Regions from separate parts of the Agrobacterium sp. GW821-FHT02D03 genome, predicted to be linked through region 2. Evidence: riboswitches for the same ligand, from Rfam matches in the RefSeq annotation. Region 2 holds a riboswitch; each other region holds the start of a gene.

What was found. Region 2 has a riboswitch for cobalamin ahead of AC07U5_RS10835 (CbtB domain-containing protein). Riboswitches for the same ligand answer to the same signal wherever they lie in the genome.
Region 1: it holds a riboswitch for cobalamin, as region 2 does, so the genes downstream of both, AC07U5_RS01345 (DUF1636 family protein) here and AC07U5_RS10835 (CbtB domain-containing protein) in region 2, are expected to answer to the same signal.
Region 3: it holds a riboswitch for cobalamin, as region 2 does, so the genes downstream of both, nrdH (glutaredoxin-like protein NrdH) here and AC07U5_RS10835 (CbtB domain-containing protein) in region 2, are expected to answer to the same signal.

The regions. Positions count from the first base shown of each region.
Region 1 is NZ_JBWKVN010000001.1:283,144-286,411, forward strand. Features, by position in the region: gene AC07U5_RS01335 (cobyric acid synthase) at 1-210, opposite strand, end outside; gene cobO (cob(I)yrinic acid a,c-diamide adenosyltransferase) at 214-831, opposite strand; cobalamin riboswitch at 954-1,166, shown strand; gene AC07U5_RS01345 (DUF1636 family protein) at 1,284-1,709, shown strand; gene cobW (cobalamin biosynthesis protein CobW) at 1,703-2,740, shown strand; gene cobN (cobaltochelatase subunit CobN) at 2,747-3,268, shown strand, end outside.
Region 2 is NZ_JBWKVN010000001.1:2,267,104-2,270,371, reverse strand. Features, by position in the region: gene AC07U5_RS10845 (c-type cytochrome) at 1-116, shown strand, start outside; gene AC07U5_RS10840 (c-type cytochrome) at 193-1,110, shown strand; cobalamin riboswitch at 1,167-1,374, shown strand; gene AC07U5_RS10835 (CbtB domain-containing protein) at 1,519-1,701, shown strand; gene AC07U5_RS10830 (CbtA family protein) at 1,713-2,420, shown strand; gene AC07U5_RS10825 (hypothetical protein) at 2,425-2,742, shown strand; gene AC07U5_RS10820 (type 1 glutamine amidotransferase family protein) at 2,739-3,268, opposite strand, start outside.
Region 3 is NZ_JBWKVN010000002.1:948,684-951,951, forward strand. Features, by position in the region: gene nrdE (class 1b ribonucleoside-diphosphate reductase subunit alpha) at 1-1,267, opposite strand, end outside; gene nrdI (class Ib ribonucleoside-diphosphate reductase assembly flavoprotein NrdI) at 1,255-1,653, opposite strand; gene nrdH (glutaredoxin-like protein NrdH) at 1,662-1,886, opposite strand; cobalamin riboswitch at 2,190-2,405, opposite strand; gene AC07U5_RS17755 (ABC transporter substrate-binding protein) at 2,587-3,268, shown strand, end outside.

The DNA of each region.
Region 1 (3,268 bases), 2.0 Mb from region 2:
CGGCACGCCGGCCGCGCGCGCTTGTAGAGCTTGCGCCCTGCCGATCTCGCCGCCATCGGCTGTGACCGCCGCGTTGTTGGACATGTTCTGCGGCTTGAAGGGCAACACGGAAAGTCCGCGCCGGGTAAAGGCGCGCGCCAGACCGGCCACCATCAGCGACTTGCCGACATCCGAGCCGGTTCCCTGAAACATGATGGATCTGGCGGCCATGGATCAGTACTCGATGCCGGATTGGGCTTTGACGCCCGCCTTGAAGTGATGCTTCACGAGCGTCATCTCCGTCACCATGTCGGCCGCTTCGATCATGAGAGGCTTGGCATTGCGGCCGGTGACGATGATGTGGAGATCGGGGCGGCGGCTCTGCAAGGTGGTGACGACCTCCGTCAGATCGAGATAGTCATAGCGCAGCGCAATGTTCAGCTCGTCCAGCACCATAAGACCGATCGTTTCGTCGGCCATCAGGAGTTTGGCTTCATCCCAGGCTTTCGTGGCTGCGGCGACGTCGCGCTTCAGATCCTGAGTGTCCCACGTGAAACCTTCGCCCATGGTGCGCCATTCCACCCGGTCGCCGAAAATCGTCAGCGCCTGCTGCTCGCCGGTCGACCACGCACCCTTGATGAACTGAACGATGCCGACCCGTCTGCCCGTGCCGAGCATCCGAAGCGCAAGGCCGAAAGCGGCCGTCGACTTGCCCTTGCCGGGACCGGTATTGACCATCAGCAGACCCTTCTCGATGGTCTTTTCGGCCACTTCCGCATCCTGCACGCTCTTGCGGTTCACCATCTTTTCGCGGTGGCGGGCGGCCTCGCTGTCGCTGATCTCGCGTGTCATGATGTCCCACGTCCTTCCGAGCCGTTTTTAGAAGCGGCGACTATAGTCAAAACGCCCTCCTCCGCAATGGAGCCTATGAGAGGCGTAACGATGCCTGCATTGACCAAGGCGCGGCTTGCCCGTAAAGGTAAGGCACTGACGGTCTTTTTCCGGCAACGGGAAAAGCTAAGAGGGAACACGGTTCCGCCCGCTCTTCGGGTCAATCCGTGGCTGCCCCCGCAACTGTAAGCGGCGAGCCCACACCGTAAAGCCACTGGATTTCGATCCGGGAAGGCGGTGCAAGGGCGCTCATTCAAGCCGCAAGCCAGGAGACCTGCCGTTTCAGAACAAAACGTCTGCCGGGCGGGGTGCTCCGGTCAGTCGGTCTCGCCGAGTTTCGGTTTGCGCTGTCTCGCATTCCGTCTTCGGCATCCGCACCCCTTGCATGTTTGAATGGCGGAAGCGGATACGGTTTGGATATTACCTCAACATCGTCACGGACTGAAGGATCAACCGACACGCGAGAAGCGTCCGGCCTGGTCGTTTATGTCTGTCGCAGCTGCCGCGACGAGGCGGAGCCGAATGCGGAACCGCGTCCCGGTGCGCTTCTCGCGCAAGCGACGATCGCACTTGGCACTGATGCAAATGTCGAGGTGCGCAGCGTCAATTGCCTTGCCAATTGCAAGCGCGGTGCCAGCGCCGCAATGCGCACAGCCGACGGCTGGTCCTATGTGTTTGGCGGTCTGACGCCTGAAAACGCCGAGGATCTGATCACTGGTGCGCGCCTGCTTTCCACGTCCACCGATGGACTGATGCCCTGGCGCGGCCGTCCCGATAGTTTGAAGCGCGGCATGGTCGCGCGCATCCCACCTTTGAATTTCGTCGAGGAGACATCATGACCACGCTAGAGCGCGTTCCCTGCACCATCGTCACCGGCTTTCTGGGCGCCGGCAAAACCACGCTGCTGCGCGGCCTTCTTGAAAAGATCGATGGCAAGCGACTGGCGATCATCGTCAACGAGTTCGGCGATGTCGGCATCGATGGCGAAATCCTCAAAGGCTGCGGCATCGAAAGCTGCCCGGAAGAAAATATCGTCGAGCTCGCCAATGGGTGCATCTGCTGCACGGTCGCCGATGATTTTCAGCCGGCCATCGAACAGATCCTCAGCCGCCAGCCCAGGGTCGAACATATCCTGATCGAAACCTCCGGCCTCGCACTGCCGAAACCCCTCGTCCAGGCCTTCCAATGGCCGGCGATCAAGAGCCGCGTCACCGTCGATGCCGTCATTGCGGTGGCCGATGGCGCAGCGCTCGCAGAAGGCATGGTGTCGCATGACATGGATGCGCTGGCCGCCCAGCGTGCGAATGACGAAGCGCTCGATCATGACGATCCTGTCGAGGAAGTCTTCGAAGACCAGATCGCCTGCGCCGACCTGATCGTGCTGACCAAGGGTGATCTTCTCGATGCGGATGGTCTGGAGCGCGCCAAGGCACACATCACGGAGCATCTGCCAAAGGCTGCGAAAATCGTTGTCGCATCGCATGGCCAGATCGATCCTGCGGTTCTGATCGGTCTTGGGCTTGCGGTCGAGAACGATATCGAAAACCGCCATACCCACCATGACGACGAAGAAGACCACGATCACGACGAGTTCGACAGCTTCGTCGTCGAGCTTGGCGCGGTGTCCGATCCTGAGGCGCTGGCTCAGCGTATCGCCCAGACGGCGGCCTCCGAGAATGTCCTGCGCATCAAAGGCTTCGTAGAGGTCGCCTCCAAGCCCATGCGCTTGCAGGTTCAGGCCGTCGGCTCGCGCGTCAACCACTATTTCGATCGCCCCTGGGCTGCGGGCGAAGTGCGCCGTTCGGCGCTTGTGGTGATTGGCGAAAAAGGCCTCAACCGCGAGAAAATCGAACAGATGCTGGCTGCCTGACGCATCATGCATATACTCGCCACCACATCTTCGTCGCTGGACGACCTGATCGAGCCGGTTGATCTCAACCAGCCCCAGGCGGATGTGGTGGTGCTGTCTTTCTCGTCCAGCGACCTTGCAGGTCTGCAGCGCGCCTGGCCCGACGACTCAGGCGTTTCGCTCAGCGTCGCCAATCTTTCCGACCTTCGACATCCCATGTCCGTCGACCTTTGGATCGAAAAGACGGCGGAACATGCCAAACTTATCCTTATCCGGATTCTGGGTGGGGCGGACCGCTGGCGCTACGGCGTCGATCAGTTGGCGATGATGGCACGCAGGCGCGGCATCAAGCTCCTGCTTCTGCCCGGTGAGTGCAGCGAGCGCGACGAAAAGCTCGAGGCGCAATCCACAATCGACCAGACGTGGCTCGCCTCGATCCTCTCTTTCTTTCGCGAAGGCGGCCCGCAGAACATGCGTCGCCTTTCAGAAGGCCTTGCCGCCTTTGCTAAAACCAATGTCTGGCCTGGCTTCACGCCGGAACCGCTGCCG
Region 2 (3,268 bases):
ATGCCGATGCCGTTCTTGCACAACTGCCCACCGATCAGGCGAGCACGGGCGCTGCCCTCAAGACTCTCGGCGCCGATTGCAGTTCCTGCCATCAGGCCTATCGTGTGAAGAAGTAAGCGACCCAAGAAGAGCCCGCCGGTTCAGCGGCGGGCTATTTCCTTCAATGATATTTTATCGATAGCGGAGAGGCGGATGGCATCCATCTGGGGAAAGCTGGCAGGCGGTATTGCGGTCGCAGGTCTCGCCGGCTTCGGCATTTTCATGTGGGTGACCGCACCTGAGCGCCAGCCGCCAAGCCACTGGGCCAATCTGGGTGAACCCGATCTTGCCAATGGCGAAACGCTGTTTTGGGCAGGCGGATGCGCAAGCTGTCATGCTGCTCCGAATGCCAGCGGCGATGCCTTGAAGATGCTGTCCGGCGGCCAGTCCTTGCCAACCCCTTTTGGCACTTTCCATGTTCCCAATATTTCGCCCGATCCACAGCATGGTCTCGGAAGCTGGACGGTGGCCGAGTTCGGCGATGCCATGACCCGAGGGGTCGGAAAGAACGGCGAGCATCTCTATCCGTCCTTCCCCTATACGTCCTATGCCCGCATGACGGCGCAGGATATCAACGATCTCTTCGGCTACCTGAAGACGCTGCCCGCCAGCACCAACGACGCGCCTCCTCACGATTTGCCATTCCCGCTCGACATGCGACTGGCGCTCGGCGGCTGGAAATTCCTCTATTTCGACAAGGGCGCGCCACGCGTGCAGCTTGCCAATGCCAGCGCCGATGTGGCGCGCGGCCAATATCTGGTGGAAGGCCCGGGCCATTGCGGCGAGTGCCACACACCACGCACGGCACTTGGCGGTCTCAGCAAAGACAAGTGGCTGGCAGGCGGCCCGAACCCAGAGGGTGAGGGGACGATCCCCGACATCACGCCGGGCTCGCAAGCCATCGGTTCCTGGACGGTCGCCGATATCGCCAGCTATCTCGAAACGGGCTTCACCCCAGATTTCGATAGCGTCGGCGGATCCATGGTCAAGGTGCAGCAGAATATGGCGAAGCTTTCGGCCGAAGATCGCAACGCGATCGCCGCCTATCTCAAGGCTATTCCAGCGCGTTGACATCTGTGAATACGGGAGGCTCAAGCTTCTCGCATTGACTCTCCACAACCCCTGACCGATAACAGAGGCGTGATGGTCTTTCCGGTTCTGCCGGAAAGTGAAAAGGGAACACGATAGGAGCCTCGCTCTCATTCGTGGCTGCCCCCGCAACTGTGAGCGGTGAGCCTGAAAACAACAGCCACTGATGCCAAACTTGGCATCGGGAAGGTGTTTTCAAGGCTACGACCCGCGAGCCAGGAGACCTGCCATCACGAAGTGTCGTCAATGCCGGCGGGGTGTCCGGAAGAGCACGGTTTTCGGGTTGGCACCATCCGTCCGAAAAGCCCTGTTTGTCTTTCCCCGTGGTGAAAGTTGAACGCGTGCGTCCGGCTGCCTGAAAGTAACGCGCCGCTGAAAAAGAGGGTCACCATGTCTATCCAACAGAATACGGCGTCGAGCGCCGTTTCCTCGACCACATCGAAACTCTTACAAGCGTTGAGTGCCGTTGCACTTGGCCTGTTCATTGTCGGTTTCGTTGGCTTCTCGCATGTCGAGGCCATGCACAATGCGGCGCATGATGCGCGCCACGCCAATGCTTTCCCCTGCCATTGAGGGGAGATGAGATGCCGTTTTTCAGAAACATCGTCTTTACCGCAGTCCTCGTCGGCCTGATCGCGGGTCTTGCCGTCAGCGCCATGCAAGCGGTCGGCACCACGCCACTGATCCTGCAGGCGGAGACCTTCGAGAGTGCGGGTGGCGAGGCCGGTCATTCACATGATGCCGCCACCCCCGCGGATCACCACCATGACGCGGAAGCCTGGGCACCTGCGGATGGCTTCGAGCGCAATGCCTACACCGTCGCCGCCAATGTCCTGACGGCCATCGGCTATGCGCTGGTGCTCACGGGCCTGATCTCGCTTCGCGGCTCTCAGGGCGGCTGGCGCGAAGGTCTGTTCTGGGGGCTCGCCGGCTTCGCCGCCGTCATGCTGGCGCCGATGATCGGCTTGCCGCCGGAACTGCCGGGCAGCCCCGCGGCCGATCTTGGTGCGCGTCAGGTCTGGTGGATTGCAACTGCTGCCGCAACTGCCGGAGGCATTGCGCTTCTGGCCTTCCGCCGCTCGGAGCCTTGGGCGGTGATCCTTGCCGTCGTGTTGATCGTTGCGCCGCATGTCGTCGGCGCGCCATTGCCACCTGCGGGTGAACATGCGCTGGCGCCGCTGCCGCTGGAACGCCGCTTCGTCGTGCTCGCCACCGTCACGAGCTTCGTTTTCTGGCTGATCTTGGGCTCCCTCAGCGGCCTGTTCCTCAAGCGCTTCGACGCTGTAAAGTGACATGATGACAGAGGAGAACGCAGTCGATTGGAGCGATGACCTCGATTGCCTGCGTTTTTCCGTTCCCGGTCATGGCGCGCCTTGCGCCATGCATCGGCTTGCTTTCAAGGTGTTGATCAATGATGCGCTGACGGAAGAAACCTGTCGCGCTTACTTCGTGGCAAACCGCGACGCATTTCTCGCGGCGGCCACCAACAAGATCGAGCGGCTGAGTATCCCCTTCGAGCGCAGCCTCCATATCAACAGCCGCGATCTTCGCCGAGCCGTGACAGCAGAAGACGCGCAAGGACCGGCGCGCCTCTGCCGTGTGCTGGATCGTTAAGTCGGCACGTGTTCCGCGGAAAATACCGACAGTTCGGCTTCGGCTTCCGGTCCCCATAGACCGAGGGCTTTCAACACCTCTTTCGCGAAGCTGACCGGTGAATTGCCCGGTGCTGTGACAACACCCTCATCGCTGACGGCTTGTGGCTGATCGCGGTAGAGCGTTGCTCCGTCATAGCCGCCGTATTTTTGATGCGACGCCAGGGCGTTGCCTGTATGGGCCACACTGTTCAGGATGCCGGTGCCGGCGAGCGCGCTGGCCGCAGCACAGATGCCTGCAACCACGCGGCCTTTTGCCCTAAAGCGATGGACCAGATCGCTAAAATCGGGCGCAGTTCCTTTTTCCCAACTCAAACCGCCCGGGATGACCAGCGCGTCGATCGTCTCCGGGTCGAGGGCGTCGTGGGACGTGTCCGGCATCACCTTGAATCCGCCCATCGACGTCACAGGCTGGCCGTCGGGTGAAGCGGTGACGATCTCGACACCGAGATAGCTGCGGGCCGCAGCGGCAAGCAGTGCAGGCTCCC
Region 3 (3,268 bases), on a different contig from region 2:
AGCCAAGGTTACAGGAAATATCCTTCCCCGTCGTTTCATAGGACAGGTCGGCCTCATAGGTGCTGGCTTCACTGACCTGAAGAATTTCCGAGCAGAGATTGCTCATGGTGATGCGCCCAGCAATCGGGTTCTCGCGGTTCACCGTGTCCTCGAACATGATGTAGGGATAGCCGCTTTCGAACTGGATTTCGGCCAGCACCTGAAAGAACTCGCGCGCCTTTATCTTCTTTTTGCGGATCCGGCTGTCGGCGACCATCTCCCGGTATTTTTCCGTCACCGAAATTTCGCTGAAGGCAACGCCATAGATGCGTTCCACATCATAGGGTGAGAACAGGTACATATCCTCATTGTTCTTGGCGAGTTCGAAGGTGATATCCGGAACGACGACGCCGAGCGACAGCGTCTTGATGCGGATTTTCTCGTCGGCATTTTCGCGCTTGGTGTCGAGGAAACGCATGATGTCGGGGTGATGGGCATTGAGATAGACGGCGCCTGCACCCTGGCGCGCGCCAAGCTGGTTGGCGTAGGAGAAGGAATCCTCCAGGAGCTTCATCACCGGAATGACACCGGAGGACTGGTTTTCGATCTGTTTGATCGGCGCACCGGCTTCACGAAGATTGGTCAGTGAAAGGGCCACCCCGCCGCCGCGCTTCGAGAGCTGCAATGCCGAGTTGATGCCGCGGGCGATCGACTCCATATTGTCTTCCATGCGCAGCAGGAAGCATGACACGAGCTCTCCGCGCTGCTTCTTGCCCGCATTGAGAAAAGTCGGAGTTGCCGGCTGGAAGCGGCCGGAGATCATCTCATCCACCAGGCCGCGCGCCAGTGTCTCGTCGCCGCGCGCCAGCGTCAGCGCCACCATACAGACGCGGTCCTCGTACCGCTCCAGATACCGTTTTCCGTCGAAGGTTTTCAGCGTATAGGACGTGTAGTATTTGAAAGCCCCGAGGAATGTCGGGAAGCGGAATTTCTTCGCATAGGCATGGTCGAAGAGATCGCGGACGAAGTTGAAGGCGTACTGGTCCAGCACTACCTGCTCGTAATAGCCTTCACTCAAAAGATAATCGAGCTTTTCGCGCAGATTGTGAAAGAACACCGTGTTCTGGTTCACGTGCTGAAGAAAGTACTGGCGCGCTGCCAGCCTGTCCCTGTCCAGCTGAATCCGGCCATCCTCATCGTAAAGGTTCAGCATCGCATTCAGTGCATGGTAATCCAGCACTGCTGCGTCCGACTGCTTCAGGGGCCTCTCGAGTGTCAACGTGTCCAAAATCGTTCCAATCCCTGTCTGACATTGACGACGTCCTCACCCGTCCCCATCAGCTCGAAGCGATAGAGATAGGGCACGCCGCATTTGGCGGAGATGATGTCGCCGGCGATCCCGAAGGTCGCGCCGAAATTGCTATTGCCCGCAGCAATCACGCCGCGAAGGTTTGCTCGATTATTCGCATCGTTGAGGAAGCGAATGACCTGTTTGGGAACCGCGCCCTTGCCGTTCTCGCCGCTATAGGTCGGGACGATGAGGACGAACGGGCTTGGAACATGCAGAGTCACAGCAGCGCTGATCGGGATGCGGCGGGCGGGGGTGTCGAGCTTGGCCACGAAGCGATGCGTGTTTTCCGAGCGCGTCGAGAAGTAGACGATCTCCCCCGCCATAGTCTGCGTCACGATGCAAGCGTGCTGATCATGTCGGGCCGAAAGCCCCCCCAATGCGTCTCGCCGGCAATCACGACTGGCACTTGACGATAACCAAGACCGAGCACCCGCTCATAGGCTTGCTCGTCAGTCGAGACATCGACGATCGTATAGTCGAGACCCTGACGATCGAGCGCGCGGGTGGTCGCAGTGCATTGAACGCAAGCGGGTTTGCTGTAGACGGTGATGCTCATCTTGATCCTCGTTCGAAAAAAGGCATGGGAAATCGCTCTCGCGCCGTGAAGCGCGTGACGGTTTAAAAACAGGGTTAAACGCAAAGCCGTGGTCTGCCGGACACTGCTGTCGCATAGCTAGATAGCAAAAGCGCTGAACGCTTTTGTGCACCATGCCTCAGACGCCGGTTACTCCAACGGATAAAAGACTGAACTCGTAATCATAGGACTTCACCCCGAAGTGGCTCTACGCGAAGGCATGGGGGAAGCGAGACGCACAGGGTCATCCCGTACGCATTCGCGACCTTCCGGGCACCCCGCCGGTGGACGTATTGACTCAAGGCAGGTCTCCTGGCTCGCGGGTCGTCACATTCATCTCGCCTTCCCGAAACCTTATGTTTCAGTGGCTGCTGAGAGAATGCTCGCCGCTTACAGTTGCGGGGGCAGCTGCGGCATTGCTCCACCATTGCTGGCTTCGCGCACCGTATTCCCATCTTCGCTCCCGACAGAATCGGAAGAACCTTGAATACCAGATATAGTAGGCATTTCGTTCAATGCGTCAATAGGCTGTTGCAACGACGCGAACTGGGCTGATCTTGATATCAACAGGAAAAATGCCGACACCATAATATGAAGCAAACGGTCTTGTTTTGTACAAGGAGAGGTGATTATAGGCGCAGGCATTGTGCGGCGGGAGCCGCGTTCAACGGGATTTCGGGTGATGATGAAGCGTCTTTTTGCGGCTGTGGGATTTTGTGCATTTGCAGGGTTTGCAGCAAACCCGGCGACGGCTGCGACGACCTATCCTCTGGCGATCGAAAACTGCGGCGCCACGGTCACCTTCAGCAAGGCACCTGAGCGTGCCGTGGCACTTGGTCAGAACAGTGCAGAGATCATGTTGCTGCTTGGCCTTCAGGACAAGATGGTTGGCACTGCCTTCTGGCCGAACAAGGTTCTGCCGCAGGTCGCCGAGGCAAACGCCAAGGTCAAGGTTCTGACCGTCGAGTTTCCGACCTTCGAATCCATCCTGGCACAGAACCCGGACTTTGTGACCGCCGCTTTGCCGACGCTCGTCGGCCCCACCAGCAAGGTGGCGAAGCGCGAAGATTTCGACAAGCTTGGCATCTCCACCTATCTTTCGCCCAGCATGTGCGCGCTGGACGACATGTCCAAAGACAAGTCCGGTTATGGCAATCGCTCCAAACTCTGGAACATGGAGACGCTGTATAAGGAGATCGATGATCTCTCGCAGATTTTTGACGTGGCCGACAAGGGTCAGGCCGTCATCGCCGACCTGAAGAAGCGCGAAGCTGCATTGCGTGCTGATGCGCCGAAGGATGGCAAGAAGCTTTCCTATGTCTTCTGGTTCTCCAGCCCGTCGCCGTCGGCTGACGCCTATCTCG